One region of the Streptomyces sp. Qhu_M48 genome, then DNA from elsewhere that is predicted to be linked to it. Evidence: riboswitches for the same ligand, from Rfam matches in the RefSeq annotation. Region 1 holds a riboswitch; the other holds the start of a gene.
What was found. Region 1 has a riboswitch for cyclic di-AMP ahead of ACRRSS_RS20050 (LysM peptidoglycan-binding domain-containing protein). Riboswitches for the same ligand answer to the same signal wherever they lie in the genome.
Positions count from the first base shown of each region.

Region 2: another riboswitch for cyclic di-AMP. It lies ahead of ACRRSS_RS26705 (M23 family metallopeptidase); the one in region 1 lies ahead of ACRRSS_RS20050 (LysM peptidoglycan-binding domain-containing protein).

Region 1 is NZ_CP195432.1:4,413,849-4,421,085, reverse strand. It holds gene ACRRSS_RS20060 (hypothetical protein) at 1-561, shown strand, start outside; gene ACRRSS_RS20055 (phosphoribosyltransferase family protein) at 677-1,966, shown strand; gene ACRRSS_RS20050 (LysM peptidoglycan-binding domain-containing protein) at 1,960-2,823, opposite strand; cyclic di-AMP (ydaO/yuaA leader) riboswitch at 2,829-2,985, opposite strand; gene ACRRSS_RS20045 (DUF6197 family protein) at 3,357-3,998, shown strand; gene ACRRSS_RS20040 (phosphocholine-specific phospholipase C) at 4,091-6,115, opposite strand; gene ACRRSS_RS20035 (DeoR/GlpR family DNA-binding transcription regulator) at 6,293-7,114, opposite strand.
Region 2 is NZ_CP195432.1:5,950,821-5,958,057, forward strand. It holds gene ACRRSS_RS26690 (GNAT family N-acetyltransferase) at 1-438, opposite strand, end outside; gene ACRRSS_RS26695 (HPr family phosphocarrier protein) at 635-916, shown strand; gene ACRRSS_RS26700 (GntR family transcriptional regulator) at 1,094-1,777, opposite strand; gene ACRRSS_RS26705 (M23 family metallopeptidase) at 1,980-2,750, opposite strand; cyclic di-AMP (ydaO/yuaA leader) riboswitch at 2,763-2,923, opposite strand; gene ACRRSS_RS26710 (M16 family metallopeptidase) at 3,124-4,491, opposite strand; gene ACRRSS_RS26715 (M16 family metallopeptidase) at 4,518-5,870, opposite strand; gene ACRRSS_RS26720 (DNA gyrase/topoisomerase IV subunit A) at 6,052-7,237, shown strand, end outside.

The DNA.
Region 1 (7,237 bases):
CGGCAGAAGGTGACGCTCATGGCCAACCGCTACCTGGTGCACACCGTCGGCCCGGACGGGGAGGAGGCCGAACTCGTGGCCTTCGCCCACCAGAAGAGGATGGCGCTGAAGGAGCAGTTCACCTTCTACACCGACGAGTCCCGGCGCCAGGTCCTCTTCACCGTCAAGGCCCGCCAGGTCATCGACCTCGGCGCGAGCTACGACGTGCACGGCGCCTCCGGCTCCCGGCTGGGCGGCTTCCGCAAGAACTTCGGCGCCTCCCTGCTGCGCAGCACCTGGCACCTGAGCCGGGAGGGAGCCGCGGGGGAGACGACCGGTCAGGAGCGGAGCGAGCGGCTCGCGCTGCTGCGCCGTGCCTGGGAGTTCCTGCCCTTCACCGACCTGATCCCCTTCATCGTGCCGTACCACTTCGACTTCACCGAGGAGGAGCGGACCGTCATGACCGTCGACAAGATCTTCGGTCTGCGCGACCGCTACGTGCTCGACATAGCCGACCCGGAGCTCGACCGGCGTCTCGCGATAGCCCAGGCCGTCGCCCTGGACGCCCTGCAGTCCCGCTGACCTCCGCTCCACCCGACCGCCGCGGGAGAGGCGACCTACCCTGGAGGGACGGGCACGGGACAGGACACGCCGTCCTCCCTCACCCGAAACCGTGCGTACGGATGGGCGGTGGGCCATGTTCTTCAGCGATCGCACCGACGCGGGTCGGCGACTGGCCGGCCTGCTCGACCGCCTCAAGGGCCATGACGTCGTGGTTCTCGGCCTGCCCCGGGGCGGGGTGCCGGTGGCCGCCGAGGTCGCGGACGCCCTGGACGCCCCGCTCGACATCTGTCTCGTGCGGAAGCTGGGCGTGCCCAGGCAGCCCGAACTCGCGATGGGCGCGCTCGGCGAGGGCGGTGTGCGGGTGCTGAACGAGCGGGTGCTGCGGGAGTCCGGGGTGACCGAGCGGGGTCTCGCCGAGGTCGAGCGGCGCGAGCACGCCGAACTCGACCAGCGGACCCGCCGCTACCGGGGCAGCAGACCGTCCGTCCCGGTGGAGGGCCGGACGGTCCTGGTCGTCGACGACGGTCTGGCCACGGGTGCCACGGCCCTCGCCGCGTGCCGGGTGGTCCGTGCCAGGGGCGCCGCGCGGATCGTGCTGGCCGTCCCGGTCGCGCCACGGGGCTGGACGGTCCGGCTCGGGGGCGAGGCCGACGAGACCGTGAGCGTCCACACGCCGGAGCAGTTCTTCGCGATCGGACAGTTCTACCGGGACTTCTCACAGACCGCCGACGCCGAGGTCGTCGCCTGTCTGGACCGGAACCGGGCCGCGCACGACCCGGTCGTCCAGGACTCGGACGTACGGATCCCCACGGCGGCCGGAGTGACGCTCGCCGGGCGGCTCGCCGTGCCCGAGGGAGCCCTGGGCACCGTCCTGTTCGCCCACGGCAGCGGCAGCGGACGACGCAGCCCCCGCAACCGTGAGGTCGCGGCGGCGCTCAACAGGGCGGGACTCGGCACGCTCCTGTTCGACCTGCTCACCGAGGCGGAGGCGGTCGACCGGGCGCATGTCTTCGACACCCCGCTGCTCGCCGGCCGGCTCACCGACGCGACGGAGTGGCTGGCCGGGCGCCCGGAGAGCGAGGGCCTCCCGCTGGGGTACTTCGGCGCGAGTACGGGAGCGGCCGCCGCGCTGTGGGCGGCGGGCGATCCCGAGTCCCAGGTGACCGCCGTCGTCTCACGCGGAGGCCGGCCGGACCTCGCGGCCGACCGTCTGGCCCGGGTCCGGGCTCCCACGCTCCTGGTGGTGGGAGGCCGGGACACGCCGGTCCTGGACCTCAACCGGCGGGCCCGGTCCCTGCTGCGCTGCGAGAGCCGGCTGGCCGTCGTCGACGGCGCCACGCACCTCTTCGAGGAGCCGGGCGCCCTGGAGGAGGTGGCGGAGCTCGCCACCTCCTGGTTCAGCGGGCACTTCCGGGGTCAGTAGGCCCCGTTGACCTGGTCCATCGAGCCGTACTTGTCGGCCGCGTAGTTGCAGGCGGCGGTGATGTTGGCGACCGGGTCGAACGGGTCCATCGACGTGCCGGGCACGTGATAGGCGCGGAAGGTCGGGTCGATGACCTGGAGAAGGCCCTTCGAGGGGGTGCCGGCCATCGCGTTGGAGTCCCACAGGTTGATGGCCTGCGGGTTGCCCGAGGACTCACGCATGATGTTGCGGTGGATCCCCTCGTAGGAACCGGGGATCCCGTGCTGGGCCATGACGGCCAGCGACTCGCGGATCCAGCCGTCGAGGTTGTTCGCGTACTGGGTGACGGCGACCGGGGCGGCCTGGACGGCACCGGCGGCGGAGGCCCCCGTGCCGGTGGCGGCGGGCGCGGCGGCCCGACGCTCGGAGCGGTCGGCCCGCTCGGTCGTGGAGGCCTTCTTCGCCTGGGCGGGAGCCGCCTTCGCGGAATCCTTACGAAGCGTCAGTTCAAGGCCCGGGTGAATGAGTGACGGATTGTCACCCACCACGCTCATGTTGGCCCGGTAAAGGCCCTTCCAGCCGCCCTGAATTCCCTTCTTCTGGGCGATCAGGGAAAGCGAGTCGCCGCTCACGACGGTGTAGGTACGGGCGGCGGCCGGGGCGGCGGGAGCCTTGGCGGCGGCCGGGGCCGCGGCAGGAGCGGCGGGGGCGGCGACGGCCCGGGTGGTGAATTCCGGGGCGCCGGAGACGGGCGCGGCACCGGCCGCCGCGGGGGCGATCAGCGGGAGGGCGAGGGCGACTCCACCTGTGCCGACCAGCGCGAGTCCATGGGAGACGGCGCGGCGTCGGGGGCGGCGGTGCTTACCGTGAGCAGGCATGACGGGATTCCTCTCCGGCGCCTGCGGGGTGAGCTGTCGGGTTCGGACGGGAGATGTCCGGCCGCGCGCACGCGGCTGCACCCCGAGCCGTCCCGGGATTCCGGGCCGGCGTATTCGTGGGTCCCCCGCTCCTGCCGTCGGGTGAAAAGGGAGGTATTTCGAGCGGTGGCAGGATTAGGCGATCCGCTCGAATGGAGGTGACCGTAGGCCAGTAATGCGACAGAGAACAAGAGGACCGGAGCCCCGGGCCCGGGAATTGGATCACCGAATTCGACGAATTCAAGATCGAACGCGCCGAAGGTCCCTCGAACTTCCTTGTCCGGCCCGGCATGCGCGGACTCCTGCCGCGAGCCTCGTCCCGGGAAAGTGAGTCGCGTCACCAGCGACCGTATGTCCGAATAGGGCTTTTGATTCCATAAATTAAGGAGTGGGCGGTAAAGGCCGCTTCGAAGAGGTGGACACTTGCCCTCAGAAGTCGCAAAACCGACATTCGTCGTGAAAGATGAGGTGACCCCGACCGAGGAGCTGCCCGGATGTCCCCCTCCGCCGCCCTGCTCACCCCCGACGGACTCGACCGCGAGGCCGCCGAGCTCTATGAGAGCGCCACCTGGCAGCGTGTCGTCACGGACTTGACCACCGCCCCGCCCTCCCCGCCCACGTCCCCGCCCACGCCCGTACTGTCGCCCGCGTCCTCGCCCGACGAGAGCTGGCGGGATCTGCTCACCGTGCCGGTGGACCGCCTCGTCGCGGACGCGCTCGTCGCGCTGCCGCCGTCCCCGCCGGCCGAGCACCGCCTCCCTGGCCGGATCGCGGCCGTCCTGCCCGACCGGCTGCACGCCTGGCGCCGTGTCGGCCGTCCGGATCTGCGCCCTTCGGTCCACCTCGGCTACGCGCGCCTCGTCCTGACGGAGTGGGGCTGGCAGAACGCCCCGTACAAGCTGCGTGACGCACGGGGGGCCCGGTGCGTCTGCGGAGCGCTGCTCGCCGCGCACCGGCTCGGCCACGGCAGCGCCCCGACCATGCACGAGGCCGCCGCCTGGATCATGGCCGAGCTCCGGTCGCGGGGCTGGAGCGAGCTGATCGGACCCTGGAACCGGGCTCCGGGCCGTACGGCGGCCGACGCGGTGGCCCTGCTCGACGCCACGATCCACCGCGCGGCGCGCGCGGGCCGCTGACGGCCGTGCCGATGAGCCGGGCGGTGGCCCGGAAGCCGCCCCCGGCTCATCGACGCGGGCCGCCGGGCCGCCGGGCCGCCCGGCCGCCGGCGTCAGCCGGTGACGCTCGCGGCGCCGGTCTCGATGTGGCCGGTGTACCGGCGCGACCAGGTGCCGTCGATGTCGACGACGATCGTGAAGTCGTACCAGCCGTTGTGGAGGGCCACCGCGTTGAAGAAGTCCTCCCGCGTGGAGTTCGCCGGGACCGTGTACGTCCACGGGCCGTCCGTACGGTAGGCGTTCGAGCGGATCGTGAAGGTCACCGGTCCCGCTGAGGTGTTGCTCATCCGGAACCAGAGCGCCGTCCGGCCCGTACCCGCCTCGGGCGCGAACCGGGCCGCCACCTCGACCGCCTTGCCCGCCTTGGAGGCGTCCCCGAGGAAGCGGCGCAGGAAGCGGTTGGGGCCCATCATCGAGATGTCGTACTTGCCCGATCCCGACCCGGTGCCGATGTTGAAGTAGTCGGTCGCCGTGGCGCCCGGGTCGACCGTGTACTGCCAGGCGGCCGTGTCGCGGTGCTGGTGCGGGTGGATCGAGAAATGGGCCGCCCGCTTGGCCTCCGCTCCCTGGTTCGCCATCGAGAACCAGGCCAGGATCTTGCCCGCGGACCCGAACTCGAAGCGGTCGAGGTTGCCGTTCACCTGGTAGGGGAGGGCGCGCGCCGGGCGGGTGCCCGACTCCTGCGCGGGCAGGGTGTTGTTCTGCGGGGCCGGGTTCGGCAGCGGCTTGCAGGTGGCCTGGCCGATCACCTTCGCCGTGGAGGGAAGGCCGGCCGGCACGCCGTACACCGGGTGGGCGAAGTCGAAGACGCCGGTCAGGTCACCCGTCACCTTCCGTCGCCAGGCGCTGATGTTGGGGCAGGCGGCGGGCGTGCCGAGCGCGGACGTCCAGGTCTCCATGAAGCGAAGCACGGAGGTGTGGTCGAAGACCTCGGAGCTCACCCAGCCGCCCCGGGTCCACGGGGACATGACAAGCATCGGGACGCGGAAGCCGAGGCCGATCGGCACGCCGTCGAGGTACTCGCCCGGGGTGCCCGGGGGAGCGACCGGCGGCGGCACGTGGTCGAAGAAGCCGTCGTTCTCGTCGTAGTTGAGGAAGAGCACCGTCGAGTCGAACACCTCGGCGTCGGCCGCCAGGGCGCGGTAGACGAGATCGACGAAGTGCGCGCCGTCCCCGGGCGGCGCGTACGGGTGCTCCGAGAACGCCTCGTTCGCGACCACCCACGACACTTGGGGCAGGGTGCCCGCGACGACGTCGGCGCGGATCGCCGCGGCGATGTCGTCCGGCGTCGACCCGGTGACCTTGGGGACCGATCCCATGCCCCGGTCGTACAGCGGGTCGCCGGGGCGGGCGTCGGTGAACCTCTTGAAGTACGCGAGGCCGTTGTCGCCGTAGTTGTCCTGGGCGTTCTGGTAGAGCTTCCAGCTCACCCCGGCGCGCTGCAGCGCCTCGGCGTACGTCTCCCAGGTGAGGCCCGACTCGTCGCCCCCGTCCTTGCTGGAGGCGTCGATCCTCCCGCTCCACAGGAAGGTGCGGTTGGGGCCCGTGGCGCTGAGCGCCGAGCAGAAGTACGCGTCGCAGATCGTGTAGTGGTCGGCGAGCGCGTGGTGGAAGGGGATGTCCTCGCGGTCGAGGTGGCCGAGGGTCCGGTTGTTGCCGACTCCGGTGACCCAGTTGTCGAGGCGCCCCTTGTTCCAGGCGGCGTGCTGCGAGGTCCAGCTGTGCGGCAGGTCGCCGTTGCACTGGGCGAGGGTCTCGCCGTCCACGCCACCGGCGGGCGGGGTGTCGCTGAGCTTCCAGGGGTACCGGCGGCCACCCCAGTCGGGCTGGTTGAACATCCCCCAGCCGCCGGGCAGGTTGCCCGCGGCGCGGTCGCCGAAGCCCCGGACGCCGCGCAGGGTGCCGAAGTAGTGGTCGAAGCTGCGGTTCTCCTGCATGAGGATCACCACGTGCTTGACGTCGGTGAGGGTGCCGGTGGCCGCCCGCGCGGCGGCGGACGCCCGGGCCGTCGGGAGCGCCGCGCCCGCCACGAGCCCCGCGCCGATACCGACGAATCCCCTGCGGCTGATGGGAATCATGCTCCGCCTCTCCTGTCACGCTGTGCCCCGGCGGCACGTGCGAGACATGATGGGGGAGGGGAGCTTAAAGGTATACATCCGCGCGGTAATTAAAGGATTAACTCCCCAGGACACCCCAGGGGCAAGGGAAAGAGGGCTCCTGATTGGTCCGACTGCATACCAATGTGAACCGGCGGCTCAGACGGCGAGCACCTTCACTCCGGCCTCGGTGAGCTGCGCGACCGCCTCCGGAGTGATACCCGTGTCGGTCACGAGGAGGTCGATCCGGTCCAGACCACAGATGCGTGCGAAAGCCCGGCGGCCCATCTTCGAGGAGTCGGTCACCACGACGACCCGGCTCGCGCGCTCCGCGAAGAGCCGGCTGATGCTCGCCTCGTCCTCCTGGTGGGCCATCACGCCGAGCGCGGCGTCCACCCCGTCGACGCCCAGCACCACCACGTCGAGCACGACCTCGTTGAGCACCCCGACCGTCAGCGGGCCCACCAGCTCGTACGTCTGGGGCCGGGCCACCCCGCCTGTCGTGACGATCTTGATCTGCGGACGCACCGCCAGCTCGCCCGCGATGTTGAGCGCGTTGGTGACGACGGTCAGGGCGGGTCCGGACGTCGCGGCTCCCCCCGTTCCCGCCGTCCCCGCCGTGTCCGCGCGGCCGCTCGCGAACCGCAGGGCGAGGGCGCGGGCCACCTCCGTGGTCGTCGTGCCACCGTTGAGCCCCACGACCTCTCCGGGGGCGATCAGATCGGCGGCGGCCTCCGCGATCCGTCGTTTCTCCGCCGCGTGCCGTGTCGACTTGTAGCGCAGGGGCAGCTCGTAGGAGACACCGTGCGCCACCGCCCCGCCCCGTGTCCGTATCAGCAGCTGCTGCTCGGCGAGTTCGTCGAGGTCCCGGCGGATCGTCGCGGCGGAGACGTCGAGGGCGGTCGCCGCCTCCTCGACCTCCAGCTTCCCCGAGGCCGCCAGTAGTTCAAGGAGCGTGTTCCACCGCTCGTGCTTGGACATGTGTCCCTCCCTCGGGCTCGTGCGCGCGTCCGATTCTATCCGTCGAAGGGCGCGGGACCTGGAAAGCCGCTGCATGTTTCTGCTTGAATGGCATCGACTTCAAGCATCTTCCATCATTCCTGT
Region 2 (7,237 bases), 1.5 Mb from region 1:
GGAGGCGACTCCGCGGCCCTGATGGGCGTCCTGGACGAGGAAGGCGACCTCGGCCTCGTCCGCCGGGGCGGAGGCGGGCAGGCCGCGGTCGTTGATGCGGTCGTAGCGCACGGTGGCGATGAACTCGCCGCCGACGGTCGCCGCGAGTCCGACCCGGTCCACGAAGTCGTGGTGGGTGAAGCGGTGGACGTCCTTGGCCGAGAGACGCGGATAGGGCGCGAAGAAGCGGTAGTACTTCGACTCGTCCGAGACCTGCTCGTAGAAGCTGACGAGCCGGTCGGCGTCGTCGGCGGTGATGGGCCTGATGCGCGCGGTGCCGCCGTCCCGCAGGACCACGTCCGCTTCCCAGTGGTCGGGGTAGTCGTGGTCCGGTGGCCCCGGACGCGCCGGTCGTGCCGGTGGTTCCGCCGCTTGCGACTGCTCCGACGCGCTCTGCATGGGGTCAGCCTACGACCGCGACACGACAGTGGCACCGGTCGCGCGGCGGGTGCGCGCCGTGCAAGGTAGGGGCAACGCCGTGCGCGGTGGGAGCGGGCCGAAAGGCGGTCCGATCCGGGCCGAAGGTCGGCGCGAGCACGGAGCATCCCGTGAGAGACTGGTCTAGACAACCCCTGAAGACTTGAAGGGCAACACCATGGCTGAGCGCCGCGTCAACGTCGGCTGGGCCGAGGGCCTCCACGCCCGCCCCGCGTCCATCTTCGTCCGTGCCGCCACGGCTTCCGGCGTTCCGGTGACGATCGCCAAGTCCGACGGCACCCCGGTGAACGCCGCCTCCATGCTCGCGGTGCTCGGCCTGGGCGCGCAGGGCGGCGAGGAGATCGTCCTCGCCTCGGAGGCCGACGGCGCCGAGGCCGCTCTGGACCGTCTGGCGAAGCTGGTCGCCGAGGGCCTGAACGAGCTCCCCGAGACCGTCTGACCCGGGTCGCCCCACCCCGTAGGACGAAAGGCCGTGCCCGCCGGAATTCCGGTGGTCACGGCCTTTCGCTATTCCTCTCCGGGCAGCACGAGGCGACTTTCGGGCAGCCGGAGACGACACCGGATCACGGCACGCGAAATCCCGAAGAATTCCTATTCTTTGTATACGGTGTGCGCGTTAATTCCGGGCACTCGCCGTGTTGACTGCGTGTTGCGAAACCCTCACACGGCCGCGCTCCGGCCTTTTGAGGCGGTGCAGCGGGTACGAGCGCTCCGCGTGCAGCGCCGTCAGGGACCGCGCCCGCTCGGCGTCGCCGCGCGCCACGGCGTCCACGATCGCGCCGTGCTCGGCCCAGGCCTCCACCGGATGGGCGGGCTGCTCGACCGCGTACGTCCAGGCGATCTTGTGCCGCAGCTGGGTCAGCAGCGCCGTCAGGGCCGGGCTGCCGGAGGCCTGTGCGAGCGTCTCGTGGAACCAGCCGCCGAGGGAGCGCAGATCCTCGCCCTGGCCGCGCCTGGCCCGCTCCTGACCGAGCCTGACCAGGCCGCGCAACACCTTGAGGTGGGCCTCCGTGCGGCGCTGGGCGGCGCGGGCGGCCCCCAGCGGTTCGAGCAGCGCCCGCATGTCGAGCAGATCGGCCGCCTCCTGGTCGGTGGGCTCGGCGACGTGCGCGCCCGCGTGGCGGCGGGTGACGACGAAGCCCTCGGACTCCAGGGTGCGCAGGGCCTCCCGGACCGGGACGCGGGACACCCCGTACCGGCGGGCCAGCTGTTCCTCGGTCAGCCGGCTGCCCCGCTCGAAGACGCCGGAGACGATGTCGTCCCGGATCGCCGTGCATACCGAGTGCGCGGGAATGCGCATGTCCGACCTCCGCCTTGGGTCTGCGCGAGTCAATTCGAGCGGCGCCTGTTCTGCGCCCGATCTGCGACTCTATTGCAGCTCGCCGGAATTTCCGATGCCCCAGCGGAATATGGCCGCCTTTTGACCGACGAAAAGCCCCGGCTCAGTACGAGCCGGGGCTTTTGCGACGCGCGGTGGTCCCGCCGCGCCGGGTGGTCTCGGGTCAGACGTCGACGCCGCGCGCCCGGAGGTAGGCGACCGGGTTGATGTCGGAGCCGTACTCGGCGGTCGACCGCGCCTCGAAGTGGAGGTGCGGGCCGGTCGAGTTGCCGGTGGAGCCGGAGACGCCGATCCGCTGGCCGGGCTCGACGGTCTGGCCGACGTGGACCCCGACGGAGGCGAGGTGACCGTACTGGGTGAACGTGCCGTCGTTCATCCGGATGACGATGTTGTTGCCGTACGCGCCGCCCCAGCCGGCCTCGACGACGGTGCCGGAACCGACGGAGACGACGCTGCTGCCGTAGGCGGCGTGGAAGTCGATGCCGGAGTGGCTGCCGGAGGACCAGAGGGAGCCGCCGGTCTGGTAGCCGGTGGAGACGTACGTGCCGGCGACGGGGAGCTGGAAGGAGGCGAGGCGGCGGCGCTCGGCCTCACGGGCGGCACGCTCCTTCTCCGCCCGGATCTCCTTGGCGCGGGCCTCGGCCTTGCGCTCCGCCTCGGCCTGGGCCTTCGCCTTGGCGGCGGCCTCGAAGGCCTCCCGCTCCTGGGCGGCGGCCTGGGCGTTGAGCCGGTCGACGAGGGAGTCCTCGGTGATCACCTTGGTGAGCCCGGTGTCCTCGGCGGAGCGGGGCTCCGTGTCGGCGGCGAGCGCCGGGGAGGCGAGGGTTCCGATGACGCCGGTGGTGGCCAGCGTCGCGGCGCCGGCGAAGCCCACGCTGCGGCGCGCCATCCGGCTCGGACCACGATGCTTCCCGGTGGCACGGGTGAACGCCATGTAGGGGCTGATCCTTTCCTTCCCTCTCGCCTACCGGGTTAGCTGACGGGTTCGGAGCAGGAAGGTCTCCTACGAGCTCCTCCGTACGAGACGAAGGCGCCCGATTCACCCCAGGGACGTGGGTCCCCGGCTCCCCAGGCTCGCGCCTGACGGGGACTCGGCGATGTCTGTCCGATGCCGCGGGTGCGGCACGTGCAACTGACGAACAGACGGCCCGACGCTATGCGGATCGTCTTTCAATCACCAACCAGACCGGCTTTTTGTAAGACATGCCACAGGGCAAACGATCACCGTCACCCCCAATACGGACAAAAGGGAGGACCCCGACGAACTAGGCCGCCGGGGTCCTCCGTTGTCGTGTCAGAGGCCGGAATCAGCCCGTCACGACGGTCACTTCACCGATGCCGAGCGCCCGCACCGGCTCCGCGATCTGCGCCGCGTCACCCACGAGCACGGTGACGAGCCGGTCCACCGGGAACGCGCTGACCACGGCCGCGGTCGCCTCGACCGTGCCGGTCTCGGCCAGGCGCGCGTACAACTGGGCCTGGTAGTCGTCCGGGAGGTGCTGCTCGACCTGGTCGGCGAGCGTCCCGGCGACGGAGGCCGCCGTCTCGTACTTGAGCGGCGCGACGCCCACCAGGTTCTGCACGGCCGTCTCGCGCTCGGCGTCCGTGAGGCCCTCCGCGGCGAGCGTCCGCAGCACCTTCCACAGGTCGTCGAGGGCCGGACCGGTGTTGGGGGTGTCCACGGAACCGCTGATGGCGAGCATCGAGGCGCCGTTCCCCCCGGCGTCGGAGCGGAGCACCTGCCCGAACGCCCGCACGCCGTACGTGTAGCCCTTCTCCTCGCGCAGGACCCGGTCGAGCCGCGAGGTGAGGGTGCCGCCGAGGCAGTACGTCCCCAGGACCTGGGCCGGCCAGACCGAGGCGTGCCGGTCCGAGCCGATCCGGCCGATCAGCAACTGGGTCTGGACGGCGCCGGGACGGTCCACGATGACGACCCGTCCGGTGTCGTCGGCGGTGATCGGCGGCATGGGGAGCGGCTCGCCCGGCTCGCCCGTCCAGGCGCCCAGTGTCTCCGCGAGGACCTTGTCCAGGTCGACGCCGGTCAGGTCGCCCACGACCACGGCGGTGGCCGTGGCGGGCCGGACGTACGCCTCGAAGAAGGCACGGACCGAGGCCGCGTCGATCGCCGCGACGGTCTCCTCGGTGCCCTGGCGCGGCCGGGACATCCGGGACTCCGCCGGGAAAAGCTCCTTGGAGAGCTGCTTGGCGGCGCGGCGGCCCGGGTTGGCCGTCTCGTGCGGGATCTCGTCCAGACGGTTGCGGACCAGGCGCTCGATCTCGGTGTCGAGGAACGCCGGCGCGATCAGGGCCTCGGAGAGCAGCCCGAGCGCCTTGGGCAGCCGGGAGACCGGAACCTCCAGGGAGACCCGTACGCCCGGGTGGTCGGCGTGCGCGTCGAGCGTGGCGCCGCAGCGCTCCAACTCGGCCGCGAACTCCTCGGCGCTGCGCTGGTCCGTGCCCTCGGAGAGCGCGCGGGCCATGATGGTGGCGACCCCGTCGAGACCGGCGGGCTCGGCGTCCAGCGGGGCCGGCAGGAAGATCTCCACGGCCACGACCTGCTGGCCGGGCCGGTGGCTGGTCAGCAGCGTCAGGCCGTTGTCCAGGGCTCCGCGGTCGGGGGCCGGGAAGGCCCACGGCCGGGCGGCGCCCGGCTCCGGCTGCGGGTGGAAGTCCATGCTCGTCAAAGACGCGGCAGCGTCGGTCACTGGTCCGCTCCCTCTTCGTCGTCGTCGCCGTTGTCGCCCCGCTCGGTCGCCAGGGGCTCGTAGACCAGGACCGCGCGGTTGTCGGGGCGCAGCGCGGCCGCGGCGGCGGCCCGCACCTCCTCGGCGGTGACGGCCAGGACCCGGTCGACGGCGGTGAGGGCGAGCTGCGGGTCGCCGAACAGCACGGCGTACCGGCACAGTTCGTCCGCCCGGCCGGCGACGGTGCCGAGCCGGTCGAGCCACTCGCGCTCCAACTGGGCCTGCGCGCGCTCCATCTCCTCGTCCGTGGGGCCCTCGGCGGCGAACCGGGCGAGCTCCTCGTCCACGGCCGCCTCGATCTGAGGGACCTCGACGCCTCCGGACGTCTTGACGTCCAGCCAGCCGAGCGAGGGCGCGCCGGCGAGCCGCAGCAGGCCGAAGCCGGCGGCGACGGCCGTGCGGTCGCGGCGGACCAGCCGGTTGTGGAGCCGGGAGGACTCGCCGCCGCCGAGGACCGTCAGGGCCAGGTCGGCGGCGTCGCACGCACGCGTGCCGTCGTGCGGCAGCCGGTAGGCGGCCATCAGCGCGCGGGCCGGGACCTCCTCCTCGACGACCTCGCGCAGCTGCTCGCCGATCACCTCGGGCAGCTCGCCGGAGCGCGGCGCGGGCTTGCCGTCGTGGCCGGGGATGGAGCCGAAGTACTTCTCGACCCAGGCGAGGGTCTCCTCCGGGTCGATGTCGCCGACGACGGACAGCACCGCGTTGTTCGGGGCGTAGTACGTGCGGAAGAAGTTCCGCGCGTCCTCCAGGGTGGCCGCGTCCAGGTCGGCCATGGAGCCGATCGGCGTGTGGTGGTACGGGTGGCCCTCCGGGTAGGCGAGGGCGGTCAGCTTCTCGAAGGCCGTGCCGTACGGCACGTTGTCGTAGCGCTGGCGGCGCTCGTTCTTGACGACGTCCCGCTGGTTCTCCATGGACTCGTCGTCCAGGGCGGCGAGCAGCGAGCCCATGCGGTCGGCCTCCAGCCAGAGCGCGAGCTCCAGCTGGTGCGTGGGCATGGTCTCGAAGTAGTTGGTGCGCTCGAAGCTCGTCGTGCCGTTGAGCGAGCCTCCCGCGCCCTGCACCAGCTCGAAGTGCCCGTTCCCGTGGACCTGCTTCGAGCCCTGGAACATCAGGTGCTCGAAGAGGTGGGCGAGGCCCGTGCGGCCCGGGACCTCGTGACGCGAGCCGACGTCGTACCAGAGGCAGACCGCGGCGACCGGGGTCAGGTGGTCCTCCGAGAGCACCACACGCAGGCCGTTCGCCAACCGGTGCTCGGTCGCTGTCAGGCCGCCGGAGCCGGCCTCGGCCGTGGCCGTGTGACCCATGGGCATGTACGTCCCTTCGATCGCGATGTGAAAAGGTCCTGCCACTGTATGCAAGCGCGCCGACACCTGGCGAAGTTCCCGCCCCCTCGAGATGTCCCTCGTCCGGGTCGCGGTCGGCGTTGTCGGTGGCACGGTCCACAATGGTCCGCGTCAGATCAACCATGTTGGTGAAGGAGCCGCAGCCGCGATGGCCCGCCGCAGCACGAAGACACCGCCGCCGGACGACGCGTTCGAGGAGCGAATCCTCGACATCGACGTCGTCGACGAGATGCAGGGCTCCTTCCTCGAGTACGCGTACTCGGTGATCTACTCGCGCGCCCTGCCGGACGCCCGCGACGGCATGAAGCCGGTCCAGCGCCGCATCGTCTACCAGATGGGCGAGATGGGGCTCCGCCCCGACCGCGGCTTCGTCAAGTGCGCCCGCGTCGTCGGCGAGGTGATGGGCAAGCTCCACCCGCACGGCGACGCGTCGATCTACGACGCGATGGTCCGCATGGCGCAGCCGTTCTCCATGCGCCTCCCCCTCGTCGACGGCCACGGCAACTTCGGTTCCCTCGGCAACGACGACCCGCCGGCCGCGATGCGGTACACCGAGTCGCGGATGGCCCCGGCCGCCCTGCTCATGACCGACTCCATCGACGAGGACACGGTCGACTTCACGCCGAACTACGACGGCCAGGAGCGGGAGCCGGTGGCCCTGCCCGCCGCCTACCCGAACCTGCTGGTCAACGGCGCGTCGGGCATCGCGGTCGGTATGGCGACCAACATGCCCCCGCACAACCTCGGCGAGGTCATCGCGGCCGCCCGTCACCTGATCCGCCACCCCGGCGCCGACCTCGAGACGCTGATGCGCTTCGTGCCCGGCCCCGACCTGCCGACCGGCGGCCGGATCGTCGGCCTGACCGGCATCAAGGACGCGTACGAGTCGGGCCGCGGCACCTTCAAGATCCGCGCCACGACGAGCGTGGAGACGGTGACGGCCCGCCGCAAGGGCATCGTCGTGACCGAGCTGCCGTTCACGGTCGGCCCCGAGAAGGTCATCTCCAAGATCAAGGACCTCGTCGGCTCCAAGAAGCTCCAGGGCATCGCCGACGTCAAGGACCTCACCGACCGCAGCCACGGGCTCCGCCTGGTCATCGAGATCAAGAACGGCTTCGTGCCCGAGGCGGTCCTGGAGCAGCTCTACAAGCTGACGCCGATGGAGGAGTCCTTCGGCATCAACAACGTGGCGCTCGTCGACGGCCAGCCGCTCACGCTCGGCCTCAAGGAACTCCTGGAGGTCTACCTCGACCACCGCTTCGAGGTCGTCCGGCGGCGCTCCGAGTTCCGCCGTACCAAGAAGCGGGACCGGCTCCACCTGGTGGACGGCCTGC